One region of the Roseburia sp. MSJ-14 genome, then DNA from elsewhere that is predicted to be linked to it. Evidence: a T-box and tRNA genes for the amino acid it is inferred to sense, from the RefSeq annotation. Region 1 holds a T-box; the other holds one or more tRNA genes.
What was found. A T-box is a leader RNA that pairs with one kind of tRNA and senses whether it is charged. The one in region 1 lies ahead of proS (proline--tRNA ligase), so its partner is inferred to be a tRNA-Pro.
Positions count from the first base shown of each region.

Region 2: it has a tRNA-Pro gene. The T-box ahead of proS (proline--tRNA ligase) is inferred to sense a tRNA for this amino acid. The anticodon was not compared.

Region 1 covers NZ_JAHLQD010000050.1:110,622-115,675, reverse strand. Annotated here, with positions in the region: gene KQI83_RS17130 (GGDEF domain-containing protein) at 1-620, shown strand, start outside; T-box leader at 705-905, shown strand; gene proS (proline--tRNA ligase) at 982-2,424, shown strand; gene KQI83_RS13960 (MBOAT family O-acyltransferase) at 3,067-4,431, shown strand; gene KQI83_RS13955 (GDSL-type esterase/lipase family protein) at 4,461-5,054, shown strand, end outside.
Region 2 covers NZ_JAHLQD010000026.1:311-5,364, reverse strand. Annotated here, with positions in the region: gene KQI83_RS09890 (ABC transporter substrate-binding protein) at 1-53, opposite strand, end outside; gene KQI83_RS09885 (LacI family DNA-binding transcriptional regulator) at 609-1,622, opposite strand; gene KQI83_RS09880 (L,D-transpeptidase family protein) at 1,648-3,492, opposite strand; tRNA gene KQI83_RS09875 (tRNA-Pro) at 3,619-3,693, shown strand; gene KQI83_RS09870 (hypothetical protein) at 3,838-4,134, opposite strand; gene KQI83_RS09865 (hypothetical protein) at 4,189-4,650, opposite strand; gene KQI83_RS09860 (hypothetical protein) at 4,990-5,054, opposite strand, start outside.

The sequences.
Region 1 (5,054 bases):
GTCGCGCAGAGGATGCAGAAGCAATTGACACAGCTAAGACTTTATCGGAAACAGATCCGATGACCAAGTTATTGAATCGGCGTGGTTTAGAACGCAGAATTGAACGCATGTGGAATATTTGTCTGCGCTCCAATAAAAAAGTGGCTGTTATCATGATTGATATTGATAATTTTAAGAAGTACAATGATTCCTTCGGACATTTAGAGGGAGATAATTGTATTCGCAAAGTATCAGAACAGATTCACAACATGATAAGAAAAAAATCGGAACTTGCGGCTAGAGTAGGTGGAGAGGAATTTGTTATTTTTCTTCCGGATATGGATAAGGCACAGGCATTAAACTGGGCAATTAAATTAAAAGAAAATGTAGAAAAATTGTGTATACAACAAGCAGACAGTAATTTTCTTCCCATTGTATCCATAAGTGTAGGAGTCACCTGGGGATATGCCAGAAAAAATGGAAGTTTCGCACAGATGCAGGAACAGGCAGACGAAGCTCTTTATGGAGCTAAGAAAAGCGGACGTGCCTGTGTATATATGGAAGAGAACTGCTATGGGAAGACAAGAACAACAGGAAAGATACAAGGGTACTATGAAAAGGCATTTCGTTCTTTGGGATAGTGTAGGCTCTTTCGTGTAGACTCTTTAGGATAGGTTCTTGACAAGAGAAGAAAATTGGAATAGAATAGCAATTACTGAATTATGATAGAGGCGAAGAAGAGGAATAGTACAGATTGGAACATGAACAGAGAGAGAATCAATGGTGGAAGATTCTTCATGGGAATATTTGGAACCTGCCTTGGAGCTGCATATGAAAATATGCCGTACATCTGCGATAAAGAGTAAGAGAGAAGTAATGTAATATTACTTAATCAGGGTGGTACCGCCGGAATTCCGGTCCCTTATAGGGATTAGAGTTTCGGCGTTTTTTCGTGCTCACATTTGTTAGAAATAGAAAGTAGAAAGAAAGAGGAGAAAGAAAATGGCAAAGGACAAAAAATTAGTAGAAGCCATTACATCCATGGATACCGATTTTGCACAGTGGTATACCGATGTAGTAAAAAAGGCAGAATTAATTGCATACTCCAGCGTAAAAGGCTGTATGATTATCAAACCGGCAGGATATGCAATTTGGGAGAATATTCAGAAAGAATTGGATAAGCGATTCAAAGAAACTGGTGTGGAAAATGTATATATGCCATTATTTATACCTGAGAGTTTGCTGGAAAAAGAAAAAGATCATGTAGAAGGATTTGCACCGGAAGTTGCATGGGTAACACAGGGTGGATTAAACGAATTACCGGAAAAACTTTGTGTAAGACCTACTTCCGAAACTTTATTCTGTGATTTTTATGCAAATGAGATTCAGTCTTACCGTGATTTGCCAAAATGCTATAATCAGTGGTGCTCTGTAGTACGTTGGGAAAAAGAGACAAGACCATTCCTTCGTTCCAGAGAATTTTTATGGCAGGAAGGACATACTGCACATGCAACAGCAGAAGAATCAAAGGCCAGAACACTTCAGATGCTGAATCTTTATGCAGACTTTGCAGAAGAAGTTTTAGCAATACCGGTAATTCGTGGTAGAAAGACCGAAAAAGAAAAATTTGCAGGTGCAGAGGCAACTTACACCATTGAAGCAATGATGCATGATGGAAAGGCATTGCAGTCCGGTACCAGCCACAACTTCGGAGATGGATTTGCAAAAGCATTTGGTATTCAGTATACCGATAAAGAAAATAAACTTCAGTATGTACATCAGACCTCTTGGGGAATGACAACACGTTTAATCGGAGCAATCATCATGGTACACGGAGATGATTCCGGACTGGTATTGCCACCAAGAATTGCACCGGTACAGGTAATGGTAATTCCAATCCAGCAGCACAAAGAGGGCGTTTTGGAAAAGGCTGCCGAAGTAAAAGAGGCATTAGCAAAAGCTGATATTCGCGTAAAGACAGACGAAACAGATAAGAGCCCGGGATGGAAGTTCTCAGAACAGGAAATGCGTGGTATTCCGCTTCGTGTAGAATTAGGACCAAAGGATATTGAAGCCGGTAAATGCGTATTAGTTCGTCGTGATAATGGTGAAAAGATTGAATGTGCATTAGAAGATGTGACAAAAGTTGTTCCTGAATTATTAGAAAACATTCAGAAAGATATGTTTGAAAGAGCAAAGGCACATAGAGATTCTCACATTACCGATGCGAAATCCTATCCGGCATTCAAAGATGCAGTAGAAAATAAGCCGGGATTTATTCGTGCAATGTGGTGCGGAGATATGGCATGTGAAGATAAGATTAAGGAAGATACAACAGCAACATCACGTTGTATGCCATTAGAAGATCAGGAACCGATTTCCGATGTATGTGTTTGCTGTGGAAAACCTGCACATAAACTGGTATATTGGGGAAAAGCATACTAGAATAAAAAGAAATAAAACAATATATAAAGAAGGCGGCATCCGATTTACCATATCTGATGCCGCCTTCTAAACTATGTTGTCCATTGGACTAATACCTCAACTTTCTTGAGTTCTTGAAATCTCAATTCTTTTCTTTTGAAATTTTGCTACCTTTGAATTCTGTTGGCATGTATCCATATCTGAATAATTCATCTGGAACATCACACCTATTTTCTTTTCATATTTTGATTCAAGGCTTCTACGGAAAATCCTTTTGATTTCTTTGTTTCCCAGAATTTTATATCTGGAAGATTCTTTCTTGTACCTAAAGCTTCAATTTCTTGAATTCATTAGGGGAATAAATTTAAGTTTCTGGTGGACTGTACCTCTCTTTCTTTTGATGATTTAATTATATCTAACAAAGGGTGAAAAGTCAATATATATTTAGAAAAATATAGTTTAATAATACTTATAACTGAAACAAGATAAATAAGCTGTAGAATATTCTGAAAATATAAAAACTGTGAAAAGAAACTTCATATTAATGTAAAATAATTGTAATAACATTTTGGAAATTTGTTTCATCTAAATGGTAAAAGAGTGCTATAATAGGCAAGCGGCTCAAAGGCGCATAACCAAAAGAAAGTAGAAAAGGAACAAAAGATGCTGTTTTGTAGTGAAACATTTATATTTGGATTTTTACCAGTATTTTTACTGATTTATTATATAGTGCCGGAGCGTTTCCGAAATCTTACATTATTTTTGGGAAGTCTTTGGTTTTATATTGCAGGAGAACGAACCTGGTTTTTCTTAATTGTGCTTACGTTGGGATTGCATTTTGCGGGAACCACGTTGATGAAAGGAAAAACACAAAAGTTACGAAAAGGGATATTGATTCTCTTATTGCTATATGACTTTGGAACATTATTCGTATTTAAATATCTGCCGTTTTTCGTGGGAAAAGAACATTTAACATGGTCGCTTCCTTTGGGAATCAGTTTCTACACATTCCAGATAGCAGCTTATGCTATTGATGTATATCGAAGACCGGAAGAATATGAACAGAATTTTGTAAATCTGGGAACTTATTTATGTATGTTTCCCCAGTTGATAGCAGGGCCGATTGTATTATTTAAGGATGTGGCGGCACAGCTTAAGGAACGAAAAGTGAATATGCAGGGCTTAGAGGAAGGACTCAAGATTTTTACCGTAGGACTTGGATACAAAATGCTGATTGCCAATGTATTAGGAAAATTATGGAATGAGATTCAAGTAGTTGGAATTGAAAGTATTTCTACCAGTATGGCATGGATGGGAGCGTTTGCATACTCCTTACAGTTATATTTTGATTTTAACGGGTATTCCCTAATGGCAATCGGACTTGGGAAAATGTTAGGTTTTACCATTCCCAGAAACTTCAATCACCCATACATTTCCGTTTCCATTACAGATTTTTGGCGTAGATGGCACATAACATTAAGCACCTGGTTTCGGGATTATGTGTATATTCCGCTGGGAGGAAACAGAAAGGGAAAGTATCGTACCGTTTTGAATTTACTGATTGTATGGTCCTTAACCGGAATCTGGCACGGAGCCGGATGGAATTTCCTGTTGTGGGGAATTTATTATTTTCTATTGTTAGTGGTGGAAAAAATGTTATGGGGAAAGTTTATGGAGAAGCACCATGGCATAGGTAGGTTATATACAATCATACTGGTGGTTGCCGGATGGGTAATTTTTGCCTTAGAAGATATAACGAGCGTTGGAATTTACTTAAAGAAGATGTTTGGCTGGATAGGAACAAAGAGTGCCTGGACATTGAATTGGCATGTAACCATTAGTGCTGTGGAACGGTATGGTGTGTTTTTTCTGGTGGCAATGTTGTTGTGTACTTATTTGCCGGAGAAAATTTATAAAAGATGTGAACATCAGGTGTGGTTTTTAGGTATATTGTTAGTGATATTTTGGGCAAGTATTTACCAGATTGTCACTTCAGCCACCAATCCGTTCTTATATTTTCGATTTTAATCAATAATAAAATATTGGAGAATAGACAAATGAAAAAATGGAAAAAGTATCCGTTCTTTTTGATGATAATAATAAGTAGTGTTCTTTATGGCGGCGGTCAACTGTTGGCGATAGGTTCCAAAGCAGAAACAGAAATGGTGTCGGTGAGTCAGCCGGCAAAGGAAATGCCGATAGGAGAAAAAAGAAAAGAAACAAAAGCGGTGAAAAAGCAGGAATCTGAGAAGGTAAATCCCAATCAGGGAGAAGCCGGAACAGAAAGCCAATCCGAAATAATAAGTGAGGTAGACCAGACAGGGCAGCAGCTGGGACAGATGGAAGTAGTACAGCAAACAGAAACTGCGGAGGAACAGGTTACACCCCAAACAAGGGAATTTCAACGTGTGGAAATGGATTATCTGGATGATGCACTTTTTATTGGAGATTCCCGCACTTCTACTTTGTATGAATATGCCGGATGGGAAAATACGGATTTTTTTGTGAAGTACGGACAAAGTGTGTGGGATGTATTTGATAATGATATGGACGGGGTTACCTTAGAGCAGATGTTGACCGGGAAACAGTATGGAAAGATTTATATTATGCTGGGCGTGAATGAACTTGGAACAGGAACAGCGGAAAGCTTT
Region 2 (5,054 bases), on a different contig from region 1:
ATAGTTGCTGTCATTGTTAAACAAAGTAATACGCTTAAAAGTTTTTTCTTCATATTGTTTCCCTCCCAATAAAAAGTTTTTGTTTGTTTAGAACAATTCGCAAATTGTTCAATCGGTTGTTCTATGGTTAAAGTTTACCAAATAATTATATTGTTGTAAATGTCTTTTTTTTCTAGTTTTTCAAATCTGTTTTTGTGTATTTTTCCTATATTTTTTTCGTCATTTTCACTATATTTTTTGTTTGCGCAATCGGTTGTTCAGTCGAAAATTAGATATTTTTTCCTTATTTTACTATAAAAATCAGTCATGGTAACGTTACCATCCTTATAAATCCGTTACTCCTATTTTTCTTTGTATGTTCTTTAACTTATTAGTAAATTTTCACACTATTTTTACTGGCGTTTTTTTATTTTTTTACTAAACTTTTACTTACTACTATTTATATACATTGCTATAAGAGATTTGTATCCTTAGCGGTGTCACTTACGACTAATTTCATCTCCGCGAGGTGTGCTTCCTTAGCGGAGCGTTTTTTATGTAATAGGACGCATTTTCCTATTACATAAAAAAAGACCACTGCTAAAACAGTGATCTTTTCCATTGCTCTTCTATTTGGTTGATTCTTTTAAGATTACCTCATATCCTAATAGAGTTTTTTGTTCTACTTGTTTTCCCTCTATCATATCCAGTAGGGTATGACACACTGTCATTCCCAATTCCCGTACATTAAAGGACAGCGATGTGATTGACGGCATATGGCTGTCTAAAATAGAACTATCATAGAAGGACGCTACCTTTACTTCTTCCGGTACCCGCACATTTTCCTTGCGCAATTTATTTAGTACCTGCATACAAACAGCATCGTCCAGACATGCAATACAGTCCACTTTTGCCTCTAACAATTTCTCAACTGCTCGCTCTATCATTGCCTCTCTATCTGCATTTACAAAAATAATATCTTTTTCGATTGCCAGACCTGCATTTTCATATGCCTCCAGGTAACCATTCAAACGGCTTTGTGTTACCACATGCGACTCAATTCCCCCTACAATTCCAATTCGCCGCATTTTTTTCATCAATAAAATGGAAATCAACTCTCTACATGCATTTTTATGGTCATTATCAACCTGTACCACATCTGTATAATTGGTACTTCCTACGGTTACAAACGGAATACCTGTCTTTTGTAAATATTCTATACTTTCATCTTTGGTAAATGTCCGCATTAGAATAATACCATCTACTTTATGATTTTCTACCATTCGCATCAACTGGGTATTTTCATTTTCCCTTCCCATAGTCAACAGAATATCATAGTCCATACTAACTGCAACTTCACTAATTCCCATAAGGCATGTCTGAAAAAAAGGTAAATCTACCAATGTATAATCTTCCGGCAACATGACACCTATATTATACGTTTTTAACTGCGCCAAGCCTTTTGCCAAAGCATTTGGCTTATAGTTATGCTCTTTAATATAAGCAAGTACTCTTTCTCTTGTTTCTGTTCCAATTCTTCCTTTTCCTGAAATTGCTCTGGAAACTGTGGTCTTTGATACCCCCAACGCATCTGCCACATCGGAAATTGTTATTTTCTTATCATTTTCCTTTTGATACTCCATATCCTGTCCCTTCTCCTTGAACACTTTATGAACCACTTTCCATTGTTGCTATCAATCGTTCTGCTTCTGTAAGTACTGAATAATTTGTTACTTTAGCCTTTGCTGCATCTGACAGTGCATCATACTGACGTCTGATTTCCTGTACAATCGGTTTTTTATCCAGTGTAATTGCCTGATTTACAAGATTATTGTTAATTGCATCTATTACCGGCTGTGCCTGACCCTGTGCCTGTTGATCTGCCGCTCTCGCAGCAGCATCAGCGTCAAGTTGTGCTAATTGCGCTTCTGCTGCTGTCAAGACATCATAATTCGTTACATAACCCTTTGCACTTTCATCTAATGCATCATACTGTGCCCTTGCATTACTAATTGCAGATCTGCTTCCCTGTGACACCGCACCAATGCTGTTAATTGCACTGACAACTGCTGATGCCGCATCTTGTGACTTAGCCTTTGTACTTTCTGTTCCGCCTAAGGTATATACAAAAATCGGGCATCCTGCCTCAATATTTTCATATAATTTTTGTGCTGCACTATACGGTAAATTTACACATCCATGAGATCCGCTCTTATGATAATAATTACCGCCGAAATCTTTTCTCCAAGTTGCGTCATGGAATCCTACTCCACCGTTAAATGGCATCCAGAAAGATACCGGTGTTGCATAACCCTCTCCACGCAACGTCTTATCTTTTTGTTTATAATACAAACCATAAACTCCGGTTGGTGTACTCCATCCCTTCGATTCATTTCCCGATACAAAATCTGACTCTAACACCAATGAACCATTTTTATAATAATATAAATGCTGTGCAGTCAGATTGACTTCAACGTATGTATTGCCATAATCATTATCTCCGTGGCTACTTGCTGTCTTGGCATATGCCGGCTCTTTGGAAACTTTATCTCCTGCTTTTATATTTTCCATCAATGCTTCTGTTTCCGCAGCTTTATCTATCTTCCATCCATAATCTCCGCCACTTACCGTAATTGTAGTGCCATAGGATGTTTTTAAACTTTTTGCCTTTCCTGCTGTATTGTATGTATCTGCTAAGGTTGCCACATATTCACTTACTTTATCCTGTGAAATATCTGCCTCCATATTTTCATTTACCGTAAGCCACTGACTAATTGTTTCCCCATCTAATTTTTCACTCTTATCCCCAAACTCATATGTAACTTCCGTACCTGCGTACTTATTCATAGTGTCTACCAGGGTCTTTAACTCTTCAGAATCTTTGGTATATGTTGGCTTGGTATAACACTTTTCGCCCTCTAAAGAAACGCTTTTTTGTAAATTTGTTACGGATTTCCCTATCACCTTAAAAAACTTTTCCGTATCAATTTCTGTTCCATCTTTTTCCGGAACAATCTCATATCCCTTGGACTTAGAATATTCTGATACAGTAGCATTTTCCGGTTTTACCATCTTGGATTCATCCATACAGTTAAGATTTTGAAGCTCTTTTTCTAAACTATCTTCATCATATTTTACCATCGTCTTAACTTCTATTTTGGATGATTTAAACAAATATATTGGCCATGCAAATCCGTTTTGCTTCTTCAATTCCTTTTCCAAGCTACCATCAAATTCTGTTTTCAATCCTATTTTACTGCCATCTAGAACCTCTGACTGATTTTCACGTTCTTCCACAGTAAGTGTATATCCATCAATGGTCTTTTTAATCTGTTCTTCTACCTGTTTCGGATTCTTACCGGAGGCTGACACTCCATTAACTGTGGTATGAAATGCGAAATGTCCTTGAAAAAATATTGCTATACTAATGTAAATCACCAATAATACGAAAAGTGTTATTCCAACACTCCCAAGTATTATCTGCTTCTTTGTAAATTTTTCACTCACTTTCATATACTACCTTCCCTTATTCTAATCTTTCTTTCCCTTCTATTATATCGGCATTTTCCATTTAGTCAAACGATTTAGCGCTTTTTTTTATTGCCCCATTGTACAATTTGTGATACAATGTGAAAGTTGCGGGGTATGGCTCAGCTTGGTTAGAGCGCACGGCTGGGGGCCGTGAGGTCGCAGGTTCGAATCCTGTTACCCCGATGTTATTTTACAAAACAAATTATATTTCTTTCAATTTCCTTTTTCATATAATTTATAAAAATCCATTTTTTAGATAATTTTGAACATATTAAGCCAGTAGACTTTTTCTACTGACTTCACGCAGTTTGGTTTTTTATTTACCATTTATAATGATACTGGAAAAGTTGAATAATTTATCTTAGAACTTATCATATAACATTTCTTTATGATTCTTTCCAACCTAGACTTTATATTTTCATCAGATGTTTGAACTGTTACCAAACCCAAAACAAAGTTTAATAATTCTTTTGCCATTTCTTTCTCACCTAAATCATATGCCCAAAAAATCATACTGCTTCTTTCTGCTAAATCTTTTCTTCCAAGCACGGTTTCAGAAATACATGCAGTCCAAATCTGAATCATACATAAACGGTTATATAAGCAATCCAGTTTTACTATCATATATTTCCAAATTTTCTATGTAAATCGAGTAAACTCTCATTTATACATGTAATCTTATTTTCTAAATTTATTTTGTAAATCCTTTAATAATATTTCCTGTCTATCTATCCCCTTTTCCTTATTAGCATATTCTATATAACATATAATCTTTGTCTCTTCTGTTATATCAATATCTTTGCAGAAAACAAACTGTTCACGTTTTTCAAACCCTAATTCTCGTGCTAATATTTCATTTTGAGTAACAATAGTTAATTTATGTTTTTTAATAGCATTAATATTTAAAGAAAGAATTTCAAATTCTCTTTTATCATACACAGCCATATAACGCAAATTATATATCTCTTCAACATCGTTAATTTTCACCTTTTTAAAAAAACATCCCTTTATTACATTTCCAAGTAAATCTTTACAAGGCAAAAAACCTTCTTCTTCATTATGTGAATAAATACTCACCATATCTTTTTTCACTTTACAACTATATTCTTTTCCTCTATAATTACATCTTTTTTCAATCAAAAGAATCACCTCTCTTACCGCTTTTCAATCTGAAATCTTATGTAATTCCCTTAATATACTAAAAAGGTAACAGTAAGATATTCACCATTACCTTCATAGCATTACTTAACGAATCCGTCCAATAGCTCTATCTGCTTCTATTTGTAACTTTCTTGATGTAGCTCCCAAATATTTTTTAGCATTAGCAAGAACATCATCATTATCTCCTAACTTTTCCATCATATTCTGCTACCTCCATAATCTTATTATGAAATTGCAATTTCTTTCCCTGTAACAATATTTTGTTATTTTCTATTTTTATCATTGTCCAATAATCCTTTGTTGTTTCTTTAAATACATTTAATATTTAAACGCATCATTCAATGTTTTGTCTAAGTTATGCTCAGATAAAAAGAAATATATCA